2 regions of the Microcystis sp. M083S1 genome follow, and region 1 is predicted to be linked to the other one. Evidence: predicted binding sites of a transcription regulator. Region 1 holds the regulator's gene; the other holds the start of a gene.

Region 1 (7,137 bases):
TTGCTTTCAAAACTCAAGACTTATGGGGTATTTTTCTTCATAGCAATGGTACAGAAGCTAACTATCAGATTCGTCTGCGGACGGCTAAAAATTATTATCTTATCGGTCAGAATCTCCGCGAGGATGAATGTCTCTGGTTAGGACAGGAAATCCAAGATTGGTTAAATTTTATTAAATACAGTGTTTCTCATCAAGAGGAAGTGTAACCTGACACGGTATTATCTCCTGACTTGAAAGAGGGTGTAGGGTGTGGGGTGTGGGGTGTAGGGAAGGAAACCTCTTTCATCTGTGGGGGTGAAAATTTTTTCATCGGGACTGACTCCCCAAAAGGAGAACTTTGTACCTCACCATTAAGATAAATGAAAATCAATTCAAGAAATCTTGGGAATTAGTCGGTAGGCATTTTCCCTTTTTTAACCTTAATCTTGCAGAGATTACCCTATCTTGATAGAATAATAACTGATTTACATTTTCTTGGATACAGGACGGCAATTATTAAATCGGATTAGGAATTACAAAAAATCAGCCATGAAATGTTAGTTATTAGTGGAGAATAAAAATGATATCTGAAATTTACCAAAAAGTCAGCTTGTTAGTTTTGTATCAAGGGGTTTTTGATAATGCTATTGGCCAGGCATTTATTACCCTATTATCTACGGATAATATCGCCGATTTTCTAAAAGCATATGGTCAATGGTTTCAAGCTTTAGCATCTAAAAATATTAGTTGGAATGATTTTCTAGTCGAACAAATTTTATTAGATGACAATCCCTTTAGTCAACAGGTACAGAAAAAAAGTGTTTGGGAGTTACCCGAATCTTTAATTAATGGCGTGAAACAGGATTTATCTATCCTCCAATCTCTCTATAATTCTAGCATTTATAGCCTCAGCAATTCGACAATTTTTGAACGAATTAAATTTCTCAGTTTCCCCGCTTGGGAAGTGGACAATAAATTAGAAAGTTTTCTACATTCTGGTTTAGATTGGACGGAATTAGTCGAAGATCTAGCCGATTATTATCGCGAATGTGGTACAGGAATTTTTGCCCGTTATCAAGCTTTAAGGTGGCAAGAAAACCGATTACAAGGGATTACTCATCCCGATCCCGTGCAGATTCAAGAAATAGTCGGTTATGAAATGGCCAAGGAAACCTTGATTAAAAACACTGAGTTTTTATTGGCAGGTTATCCCGCTTTAAATGTCTTACTCTATGGCAGCCGTGGTTCGGGAAAATCTTCTCTAGTCAAGGGATTATTGCAAAAATATCATAGTCAGGGATTGCGCTTAATTGAAGTGGCAAAATCGCAATTAAAAGACCTACCATTAATTATTGAAATTCTGCGAGATTTACCACAGAAATTTATTATCTTTGTCGATGATTTATCCTTTGAAGAAGACGATGAAGCTTTTAAAGCTTTAAAGGTTGTTTTAGAGGGAAGCATCACCGCTAGACCGAAAAATGTCGTAGTTTATGCCACTTCTAATCGCCGACATTTAGTCAGAGAATTTTTCGCCGATCGACCACAACCAAAAGATAGTGATGAAGTGCATAATTGGGACACAGTACAAGAAAAATTATCCTTTAGTGATCGCTTTGGTTTAACCCTAACTTTTGAACCCGCTAATCAAGAAAAGTATTTGAAAATAGTGCGTCATTTAGCAAGTTTAGCTAAATTAGAAATTAGCCTAGAAGACCTAGAATTTCGTGCCAAACAATGGGCAACCCAACATAATGGGCGATCGGGAAGAACTGCTAGACAATTTATTGATTTTCTACAGGGGGAATTAGGATTAAACAGGTAGCATTAATTGTGTTATCATTAAATAAAAGAAGCTCTGATCTAGAAAAATGTTGACTTCATCGTCTCCCAAAACCCTCCGCTTAGAAGCATATCGTAATTTAGAAACTAGCGCAGAAACTAAACACGAATATCACGACGGGGAAATTATCGAGATGACAGGGGGAAGCATCAATCATAATAGTATTCTCATTAATCTTATTGTCCTGCTAAAATTAGCTTTAAGAGGAACTAATTATCGTCTTCAATCTAGCGATCTACGTCTATGGATACCCCAATATAATCGCGGTTTATACCCAGATTTAATGATCATTGCCGGGGAACCATTATTGAGTGATAATCGCAACGATGAAATTTTAAATCCCTGCCTAATTATCGAGGTTTTATCTCCTTCCACCTCTAGTTATGATCGGGGTGATAAATTTCGTTATTATCGTTCTATACCCCAATTAAACCAATATCTTCTCGTCAGTCAAGGGGAGATACTAATAGAATCCTATAGCAAAACCTCAGAGAATAATTGGTTACTGCAAGAATACACCCCAGCCAGGGGAATTATATCCCTAGATTCTTTAGGAATTAGCTTAAATCTTGCTGATATTTACGAAGGAATTGATTTTAATTGAGGAATAATTTATGAATGATAACCTTTTTTTCTGTGATCTAGGTTATAATCAGGAGGATTAAAAATTCTGTGACAGAGAAAATGCTAACTCGATCTCCTACCAAAACCCTCAGCTTAGAAGAATATCGTAATTTAGAAACCATAGCCGAGGTTAAACACGAATATCACGACGGAGAAATTATCGAGATGACAGGGGGAAGCATCAATCATAATCGACTGGTACGCAATTTAATTCGCTTGTTAGACAATGCTTTAAGGAAAACTATTTATGAAGTCTTTCCCAGTGATTTGCGACTATGGATACCCCAATATAATCGCGGTTTATACCCAGATTTAATGATCATTGCCGGGGAACCATTATTGAGTGATAATCGCAACGATGAAATTTTAAATCCCTGCCTAATTATAGAGGTTTTATCTCCTTCCACCTCTAGTTATGATCGGGGTGATAAATTTCGTTATTATCGTTCTATACCCCAATTAAACCAATATCTTCTCGTCAGTCAAGGGGAGATACTAATAGAATCCTATAGCAAAACATCAGACAATAATTGGTTACTGCAAGAATACACCCCAGCCAGGGGAATTATATCCCTAGATTCTTTAGGAATTAGCTTAAATCTTGTCGATATTTACGAAGGAGTTGATTTTAATCTCAAATCCTAACTTTAGCTATCTTTTAAGAAGACGTACTAAAAATAATTTTACCATCTTTTACCGCCACTAAACGCAAAGTTAAGGGGCCAGCCGTATTAGTTTTACTAGCAGCAATTGCCTCAAGTGTCTCGATAGAATTACCCGACTTTTTCACTTGACCAATAAAGTTAACTACCGTAGTTAATAACCCATCTTCCACTTGAATTGACCCTAAAACTCCCGCACTTCTAGCGCGAAATTGAGCCGAAGCTAAGAGTAAATCTAAACGCTTTTGTAGGTCTTCTTCCGTCATATTTTGGGGATCAATGGAAACGGCAGCGATTACCTGTTTCTCCTCAAAAACTCTTTGATTGGGAACCACATCAGCAAAGACACGAATCTCGCTTTCTCCTAAGACATAATTACCTGCGGAAAGGATTCTCACCACATATTCTTTACCGTCCTGTAATTGTTGACTTAACTGTTCTACCTGTGCTTTTGTGATCTTAACTAAACGCTGGTCAAAATTAGGCTGATTCGGTTGGGTGGCACGGATAGCATTTATATTCGCTTCTCGCAATAACTTATCAATAACAGCGACAATAGCTTGGGGATCAACAATACGAAAAGCTCCAAAAGATAACACCTGTCCGCGGAAAATAGCGATTTGTTTTTCCCGCAATTCTTGATAGGTTTGATAGTATTGTTCTAAAACTTCTACTTCCCGCTTAAGAAAAGCCATTTGGGTTTCTAAATCTTTTAATTTTCCCCCGCGCTGTTCCAAAGCTAAATTTTTATCCACAATCGATCGATCGAGTTCTCCAATACGTTGATCCCGGCGATCAATTTCTAGCTGTAGGGTTTTTTGTTGGGTTTCCAACTGTTGAAGTCGCGCTTGTCTGGTTGTTAATAACTTTTGTTGATTAGCTAACTCTTTATCTCTAACTTGAACTGTGGTTTGTAGTTGATTTATCTGACTAGAAAGAATTGATTTTTGTTGGGACAATTGATCCCGTTGACTGATTAACTGTGCCTTTTGATTAGTTAAAATAACTCGTTCATTATTTAAATTAGCCACTTCCTTACGAAACTTTTCCAACTGTCCCGAAACTAACCGCAAACGTTGACGAGAAGCTTGATAATTTTTGTTAAGAACCTCTAGACGTTTCTGCACGGCTATCTGTTCACTTTTAGCCGTTTTTAACGCTTTTTCCACCTGATTTTTTTGCTCGGTGGTTTTTCTTACCTGTCTTTCCAAATCCTTAATAGCAGCACGACGTTCATTTAACAGGCGATCCAGTTCAAAAACTCCTTGACGCAGGGATTTACTAGAAGCAAACAAGACAATTAAAGTGGAACCGGCGATCAAAATTCCCGTTACAATCGTCATCAAAGTTGCGGTTTGTTTCGGACGCAGATTAAATAAACGCATCCTTTTCTTACCGATACGGCTACCTATACGATCGCCAATCACCGCTATCAGACCACCTAAAACCACGATGGCCAAAACCAAAATATAAGCGCTAGTCATCCAGAATTTAAGTAAATTGTTGACTGAGAGCGACGGGATTATGGACGGTAATTTTCTTCTTGTAAATTGAGACCATTTCTTGATCCCGCAGCTCTCCCAATAAACGGGTGACAGTGACGCGGGTAGAACCGATCGCCTCTGCGATCGCTTGGTGAGACAATTTTAGGTCAACCCGGATACCATCGGTGGTGGGAACCCCAAAATCACGACAGAGAATCAATAAAAAACTGACCAAACGTGAACCCATATCCCGGTGAGCCAAGGTTTCGATCATCATTTCCGTTTGCAGAATCCGCGAGGACAACCCCTGCAGCATCAACATTGATAAATCGGGATTATTGCGGAGGGACCTTTCTACCTGATCGATCGGGGCCGAGAGTAATTCTACCGGAGTAAAAGCCACGGCATGATAAAAACGATCTGATCGCTGGCCGGTGAGTAAGGATAGCACACCAAAGACGCTATTTTCCCGCAGTAGAGCCACGGTAATTTCCTCTCCCGCTTCATAGACTCGCGATAACTTAACGGCTCCTTTCAGCAAAAAATAGACTCTTTCGGCGGGATCTCCCGGGAAAAAGATCGTTTTGCCACGCTCGAACAACTCCACCACCGGGGGGAAATTGCCGCTGCCGATTCGACGGAACACATCTGCTAGGGGTTTATCTTGTATTAATGATAAGTCCATCTCACATCCAAAAAAGGGGAAAATTGTTTTTATTATCCAACGAGTGTCACCTCTATTAAACACAACCGCTCGCTAAACTGGGAAAAGTTTTGGGCGCTTTTTGCCAGACAATGGGGGAGGGGTGATCATTGCTGCCCCGTTATCTGTATCCCTATTATACCGAATCTCGCTGGGGTCGGCTATTGGGGAGATTTTTGTAAGAGAAACGAGAACTATGTTAGATTTAACGGGAAAAAACGCCCTAGTGACGGGAATTGCCAATAATCGCTCGATCGCTTGGGGAATTGCCCAACAACTCCATCAAGCTGGTGCAAATATCGGTGTCACCTATCTCCCCGACGAAAAAGGCCGCTTTGAGAAAAAAGTGCGAGAATTGGCCGATGAACTTAATCCCGCTTTTTATGTCCCCTGCGATGTCCAAAATGACCAACAGGTAGAAGATACTTTCGCTACAGTGGCGGAAAAATGGGGCAAACTGGATATTTTGATTCACTGTCTCGCTTTTGCCGATAAAGAGGGTTTAACGGGCGATTTTACCGCCATCCCTCGGGAAGCTTTCACTAAATCCCTAGATATTAGCACTTTTTCCCTAACCCGTCTAGCTCGATCGGCTAAACCTTTGATGACGGAAGGGGGAAGTATTATCACTCTTACCTATCTCGGTGGTGTCAAGGTAATTCCTAACTATAATTTAATGGGGGTGGCAAAAGCTGGTTTAGAAATGAGTGTTCGCTATTTAGCCGCCGAATTAGGTGGTCAAAAGATCCGAGTTAATGGTATTTCTGCCGGTCCAATTCGCACCTTGGCATCTTCGGCCGTGGGGGGAATTCTTGATATGATCCATCATGTGGAAGAAATCGCTCCTTTACATCGCACGGTGACACAAATTGAGGTGGGAAATACGGCCGCTTTTTTAGCCAGTGATCTTGCTAGTGGTATTACCGGACAGATTATTTATGTAGATTCCGGTTACGAAATTATGGGAATGTAGTTTTAAGTAGGTAGGTGTTAAAAATCATCAGCACCCCCCTTATTAAGGGTAGTAGGGTTGATTCATGAATCAACCCTACAATGAATCAACCCTAGGATCAAGGAGGGATCAGCGCCCCCCTTATTAAGGGGGGATCAAGGGGGGATCAGCGCCCCCCTTATTAAGGGGGGATCAAGGGGGGATCAGCGCCCCCCTTATTAAGGGGGGATCAAGGAGGGATCAGCGCCCCCCTTATTAAGGGGGGATCAAGGGGGGATCAGCGCCCCCCTTATTAAGGGGGGATCAAGGGGGGATCAAAACCTTCTCAACAGGATTTAGTATAACTTTTGGATATGGATAAAGCTGGCATTTCTATTACTTCGCTTCAAATAATTTCCAAATCTCTTGAATAGAAATAAAGATACCGAGAACAGCAGCTAACAAAATAAGGATTTGACTATCCGAGCCAAGGCAATTCTGAAAATCTTCATCAGTTAACACTTTATGGACGACCTTAGACATTGCCAATACAGCCGATAAACTTAACCCAGAAACAAAAAGAATTTCTAGATAAGATTTATTGTTTCCCCGTCTTGGCTGTTTTTTTGTAACCACTGCCACGCTTGCGGTAATAACCAAGGTTCCGATTAACAAAAGAAAGTTTTCAATGTTAACAATCTTCATCAAAAATTTATGCTGATTTTGCTTTCCTAAAAGTAATATACCATCCGCAGCCGGCCGCTAATATCGCACCAATAACCGCGCCATAAACTCCCGCAATCGATCCCCCTAGGGCTGCACCTCCCACCGTTACCACCATCAGGCGATCGGCTTTATCCCAAAATCGAGGGGAATCAGCACCCTCGCGATCAAGGGGGATCCCCCCGCCT
Region 2 (4,995 bases), on a different contig from region 1:
CCTTCTTCCTTTTCTCTTTAACTTTGTCGGGGATAGGTTAATCTATCTTTACAAGGTTTACCCTAACGAGTGCTAGGCGTTTCCATGTCAACACTGGAAGCATAATGGCCGCCGGTAACGATATCGGACTCCTTGACGAAACCGCTATAGGCTTCCATTCCGTGTTCACCCACATCCAAACCTTCCATTTCTTCTTCGGGAGTAACACGAATACCGAGGGTAGCCTTGAGGATTGTCCAAACAATACCACTAACAATCAGGGTAAATGCCCCTACTGCCACAATCCCGATAATTTGGTTAATAAACAGTTGGAATTGACCGGTGATTAAACCGGCATCTTTGTTGAAGATACCGACGGCTAAAGTTCCAAACACACCACAGACGAGGTGAACAGAAGTGGCACCCACGGGGTCATCAATTTTCAGGTTATCGAAGAAAGCCACCGAGTAAACCACGACTACACCGGCAATTAAACCGATGATTGCCGCCGACCAATAGGATACACCATCACAACCGGCAGTAACGGCTACTAAACCGGCCAGAATACCGTTAATAATCATCGAAAGGTCGGGTTTACCATCTTTCGCCCAAGCGGTAAAGGTAGCGGCAATGCCACCGGCGGCCCCGGCGAGGTTAGTGGTGACAGCGATATAGGGTACAGTTTCATTAACCGCTAAAGTAGAACCGGGGTTAAAACCGAACCAGCCAATCCAGAGAATTAAACAACCCAGGGTCGCGATGCTCATGTTATGGCCGGGTAAGGCACTGGTGCGACCGTTGATGTATTTGCCCATTCTCGGGCCGAGAATTGCCGCCCCGGTTAAGGCAGACCAGCCACCGACCGAGTGAACCACCGTCGAACCGGCGAAGTCTTTAAAACCAAGGTCAGCTAACCAACCGCCACCCCAAACCCAGTGACCGGTGATCGGGTACATGATACCGACGATAATTAAGCTAAAAACGAGGAAATCGACGAATTTAATCCGTTCTGCCACTGCCCCAGATACAATGGTTGCCGCCGTTCCCGCGAAAGCGACTTGGAACAGGAAGAACACTGAGGTGGGCAAAGAGGCAGGCATAACGTAGGTGGCGGGATCGCTACTGCTAAGGAACCAGCCTCCTGTACCGAAAAATTCGTTACTGACAGACCCAAACATCAGGGAGAAACCGATCGCCCAAAATGATATGGTGGAGAGGGCGAAAACGATCAGGTTTTTGGCCAGAACGTTAACGGCGTTTTTCTGGCGACAGAATCCCGTTTCTAGCATCGCAAAACCCGCGTTCATAAAGATCACGAGGATGGCGGCAATTAAAACCCAGATTGTATTGAGGGCGTTTTGCACATCTTCGGGGGTTAGGGGTTTCGCATCTTGGGCTTGTACGGCCGTGTTCCAAACCACAAAAATAATCGCAGACAAAGGAACACAGGCTAACCAGACAGGGTTAATTTTCGGTAATAAACCGACAAGTTCCCCAGATTTTCGAGCAATTCGTTTCATCGTTAATTCGTTTACTTTGTTGAGTTAGTAGGTCGATTCATTACTTTTGAAAATAATCACCGAGCAATTATGTCCGTTCAACCGCTAAATCCTAGGAACAGAGGTCAATCATTTCAGAAGACCAAACACCTAGGGATTTATCTTGATGTGTGAGTAGTCAATGTTTTTTGATCTTTGTTTTTTTTTATTTGAGATTTCTGTATCCTCTGATACGTTTCACTTTAAAATAATAGTAGTAGAGAAGTGATCAGTTATCAGCTTTTTAGCTATCAGCCATCAGCCGTCAGCTTTTTTTCCCCCGCTCCCTATCTCCCCTCTCCGGCGCTCCCCTCTCAGCCATCTCCCAATTCATAATTCATAATTTATAGTTCCCGCTCCCCATCTCCCCATCTCCCCATCACCCAATTCATAATTCATAATTCATAATTTATAATTCCCACTGATCACCGATAAAGTCTCCCCTCATTATGGAGAAATAAACCATGGCCCAGGCAACGGAATTCGATCGCACAATGATGCAAAGATGTCTAACCCTTGCTAGGCAAGCCTTGGGGCGGACTTCTCCTAATCCTTTGGTGGGTTCTGTGATCGTTCAAGAGGGGACAATTATCGGCGAAGGTTTTCACCCGGGGGCCGGACAACCCCATGCGGAAGTTTTCGCCCTGAGACAGGCAGCAGAAAAAGCGCGTGGTGCCACTTTATACGTCAATCTCGAACCCTGTAACCACTATGGACGTACTCCCCCCTGTAGCGAGGCAATTGTGCAAGCAGGCATTAAAAAAGTGGTGGTGGGGATGATCGATCCTAATCCCCTAGTGGCGGGGAAAGGCATTCAAAGATTAGCATCGGCAGGCATCGAGACGCTGGTGGGAGTGGAGGAGTCCGAATGTCTTCAACTCAATCAGGGTTTTATCCATCGCATCACCGCTAAAAAACCCTTCGGTATTCTCAAATATGCCATGACTCTCGATGGCAAAATTGCCGCTACTAGCGGTCATAGCACTTGGATTACTAGCCCCGCTTCTCGCCAAATCGTCCATCAATTGCGATCGGCCTGTGATGCGATTATCGTCGGCGGTAGCACTGTCCGTCAAGACAATCCCCACCTCACCACTCACGGCCTCTCTGATCATAATCCCCTGCGCGTGGTCATGACTCGATCGCTTGATTTACCCCCCTCCGCCCATCTTTGGGATACCAGTCAATTTCCCACCCTTGTCTATACACAAATTAATTCTAATGTCAAGCTTCAGCAACAATTATTAACAAAAGGCGTGGAAGTGATCGAACTCACCGAGGTGACACCCACTTTAGTGATGGAAAATCTTTATCAGAGGGGATTTTGTCAGGTTTTGTGGGAGTGCGGCGGCGGTTTAAGTGCAGCCGCAATCGCTGAGGGCATGGTACAAAAAATTATCGCTTTTATCGCGCCCAAAATCATCGGGGGAATCCAGGCACCTACTGCCGTGGGTGATTTAGGATTCCAGTTAATGAGTCAAGCTTTACAGCTAGAAAATGTCACGGTTAATTATCTCAATCCCGATATTTTGATTGAGGGATATCTGCCAAGTAAAAAGTAGAGCTACTGCAATTCCCCCTCAATCGGCAAATCTCAACCAACCGCTTGTAAAAGTCAAAAAGTCATCAATAACCGCGATTTTTGCGAGCGAGTTCTAGAAATCGCCCCGCTGCCGTTAAATCCCTTTATCGGTACGGTTATCACCCTAGAGGAAGTTGGGCAATCGCTCTGTGATCAATGGTGCCATTATCGAGCAAAATAAAAAAGTTAGAATAGTCAAACCCTTAGTGATTGAACGTATGACGGTACTCGAAAAAGGTAATATCACGATTCATACCGAGAATATCTTCCCTATTATCAAAAAATCCCTCTACACTGACCATGAAATTTTTCTGCGGGAATTGATATCCAATAGTGTTGATGCCATCTCGAAATTAAAAATGGCTTCCTTAGCAGGAGAAGCGAGAGGAGAAGTCCCCGAACCAGAAATTAATCTCGCCATCGATAAAGAAAATCGTACCCTATCAATTACCGATAATGGCATCGGGATGACGGGGGAAGAAATCAAGAAATATATTAACCAAGTTGCCTTTTCCAGTGCGGAAGAATTTATCAATAAATACCAAAAATCAGCCAACGATTTAATCGGTCATTTTGGCCTGGGTTTTTATTCGGCCTTTATGGTGGCTAAAAAAGTAGAAATTGATACTCTTTCCTATCAAGAAGGTGCCACCCCTGTCCATTGGTGCTGTGATGGTTCTCCGGAGTTTGAACTAACCGCTTCTTCCCGCAGCCAAATCGGCACCACTATCACCCTAACTTTAATGGATGAGGAAGGGGAATATTTAGAAGCTGCCCGCATTCGCCAGTTAGTCAAAACCTACTCGGATTTTATGCCCGTTCCCATTAAAATTGATGGGGAAGTGATTAATCAACAACGGGCTTTATGGAAAGAATCTCCTCAAAATCTGACGAAAGAAGACTACCTAGAATTCTATCGTTATCTCTATCCTTTCCAAGAAGAACCTTTACTCTGGGTACATCTGAATACCGATTATCCTTTCTTGCTCAATGGCATTCTTTATTTTCCCAAACTCAGACCAGATGTAGATGTCTCAAAAGGACAGTTAAAGTTATTCTGTAATCAGGTTTTTGTCAGCGATCATTGCGAGGAAATTATTCCCGATTTCCTGATGCCCTTGCGAGGAGTTATCGATAGTCCAGATATTCCTTTAAATGTCTCTCGAAGTGCTTTAACCAAAGATCGTACCGTTCGCCGTATTGCCGATTTTATTGCCAAAAAAATTGCTGATCGCCTCAAATCTCTCTACAACGAAGACGCAAAAGAATATATTCGTTGTTGGGAAGATGTGGGAACCTTTATTAAATTTGGTTCCTTGAAAGAGGATAAATTTAAACAGCAGGTAGAAGATATTTTAATCTATCGCACTACCTACAAACCCCCAGAAACCACAGTACAAGTGGAAGTGCAAACCGCCGAAGGTGACGCATGGCAAGAAGCAACGGCGAAAACTCCCCTAGAAGCGATCGAACAGGAAGGTTATACTACTCTCAAAGCCTACCTAGAACGCCATAAAGAACGCCACGAAAATCGAGTTTTTTACTGTACCGATCCTCGTAGCCAATCCACCTACGTTGAACTCTACAAAAATCAAGGGTTAGAGATCCTCTTCTTTGATTCTTTCATCGATACTAATTACTTTATTCCTTTCCTAGAAAGAGAATACTCCGATGTGAAATTCACCCGGGTTGATTCTGAATTAGACTCGACGCTGCTCGAACAGGATCAAGCTAGTGAAATTATCGATCCCGGTAGTAATAAAACCCGGGCTGAATTGATCAAAGAAATCTTCGCCAAAGCCCTCGATAATTCCCGCATCAATATCAAAACTGAAGCCTTGAAATCCGATGATCCCCAAGGTACTCCCCCGGCAATTGTCTTACTTCCAGAAGCGA

Evidence for each region. Region 1 encodes NtcA, which controls nitrogen genes in cyanobacteria. Its sites were predicted from a motif close to TTTGTANCNNNNGNTACAAA; they were not measured.
Region 2: the regulator NtcA is predicted to act here: its motif matches at 1,696-1,715, upstream of IM450_RS20055 (ammonium transporter).

The regions. Positions count from the first base shown of each region.
Region 1 covers NZ_JADBTB010000210.1:12,034-19,170, reverse strand. The annotation lists gene IM450_RS19360 (serine/threonine protein kinase) at 1-206, shown strand, start outside; gene IM450_RS19355 (ATP-binding protein) at 560-1,804, shown strand; gene IM450_RS19350 (Uma2 family endonuclease) at 1,851-2,426, shown strand; gene IM450_RS19345 (Uma2 family endonuclease) at 2,507-3,091, shown strand; gene IM450_RS19340 (DUF3084 domain-containing protein) at 3,105-4,592, opposite strand; gene ntcA (global nitrogen regulator NtcA) at 4,600-5,277, opposite strand; gene fabI (enoyl-ACP reductase FabI) at 5,492-6,268, shown strand; gene IM450_RS19325 (hypothetical protein) at 6,623-6,931, opposite strand; gene IM450_RS19320 (hypothetical protein) at 6,939-7,137, opposite strand, start outside.
Region 2 covers NZ_JADBTB010000219.1:15,134-20,128, forward strand. The annotation lists gene IM450_RS20055 (ammonium transporter) at 63-1,499, opposite strand; gene ribD (bifunctional diaminohydroxyphosphoribosylaminopyrimidine deaminase/5-amino-6-(5-phosphoribosylamino)uracil reductase RibD) at 1,982-3,079, shown strand; gene htpG (molecular chaperone HtpG) at 3,318-4,995, shown strand, end outside.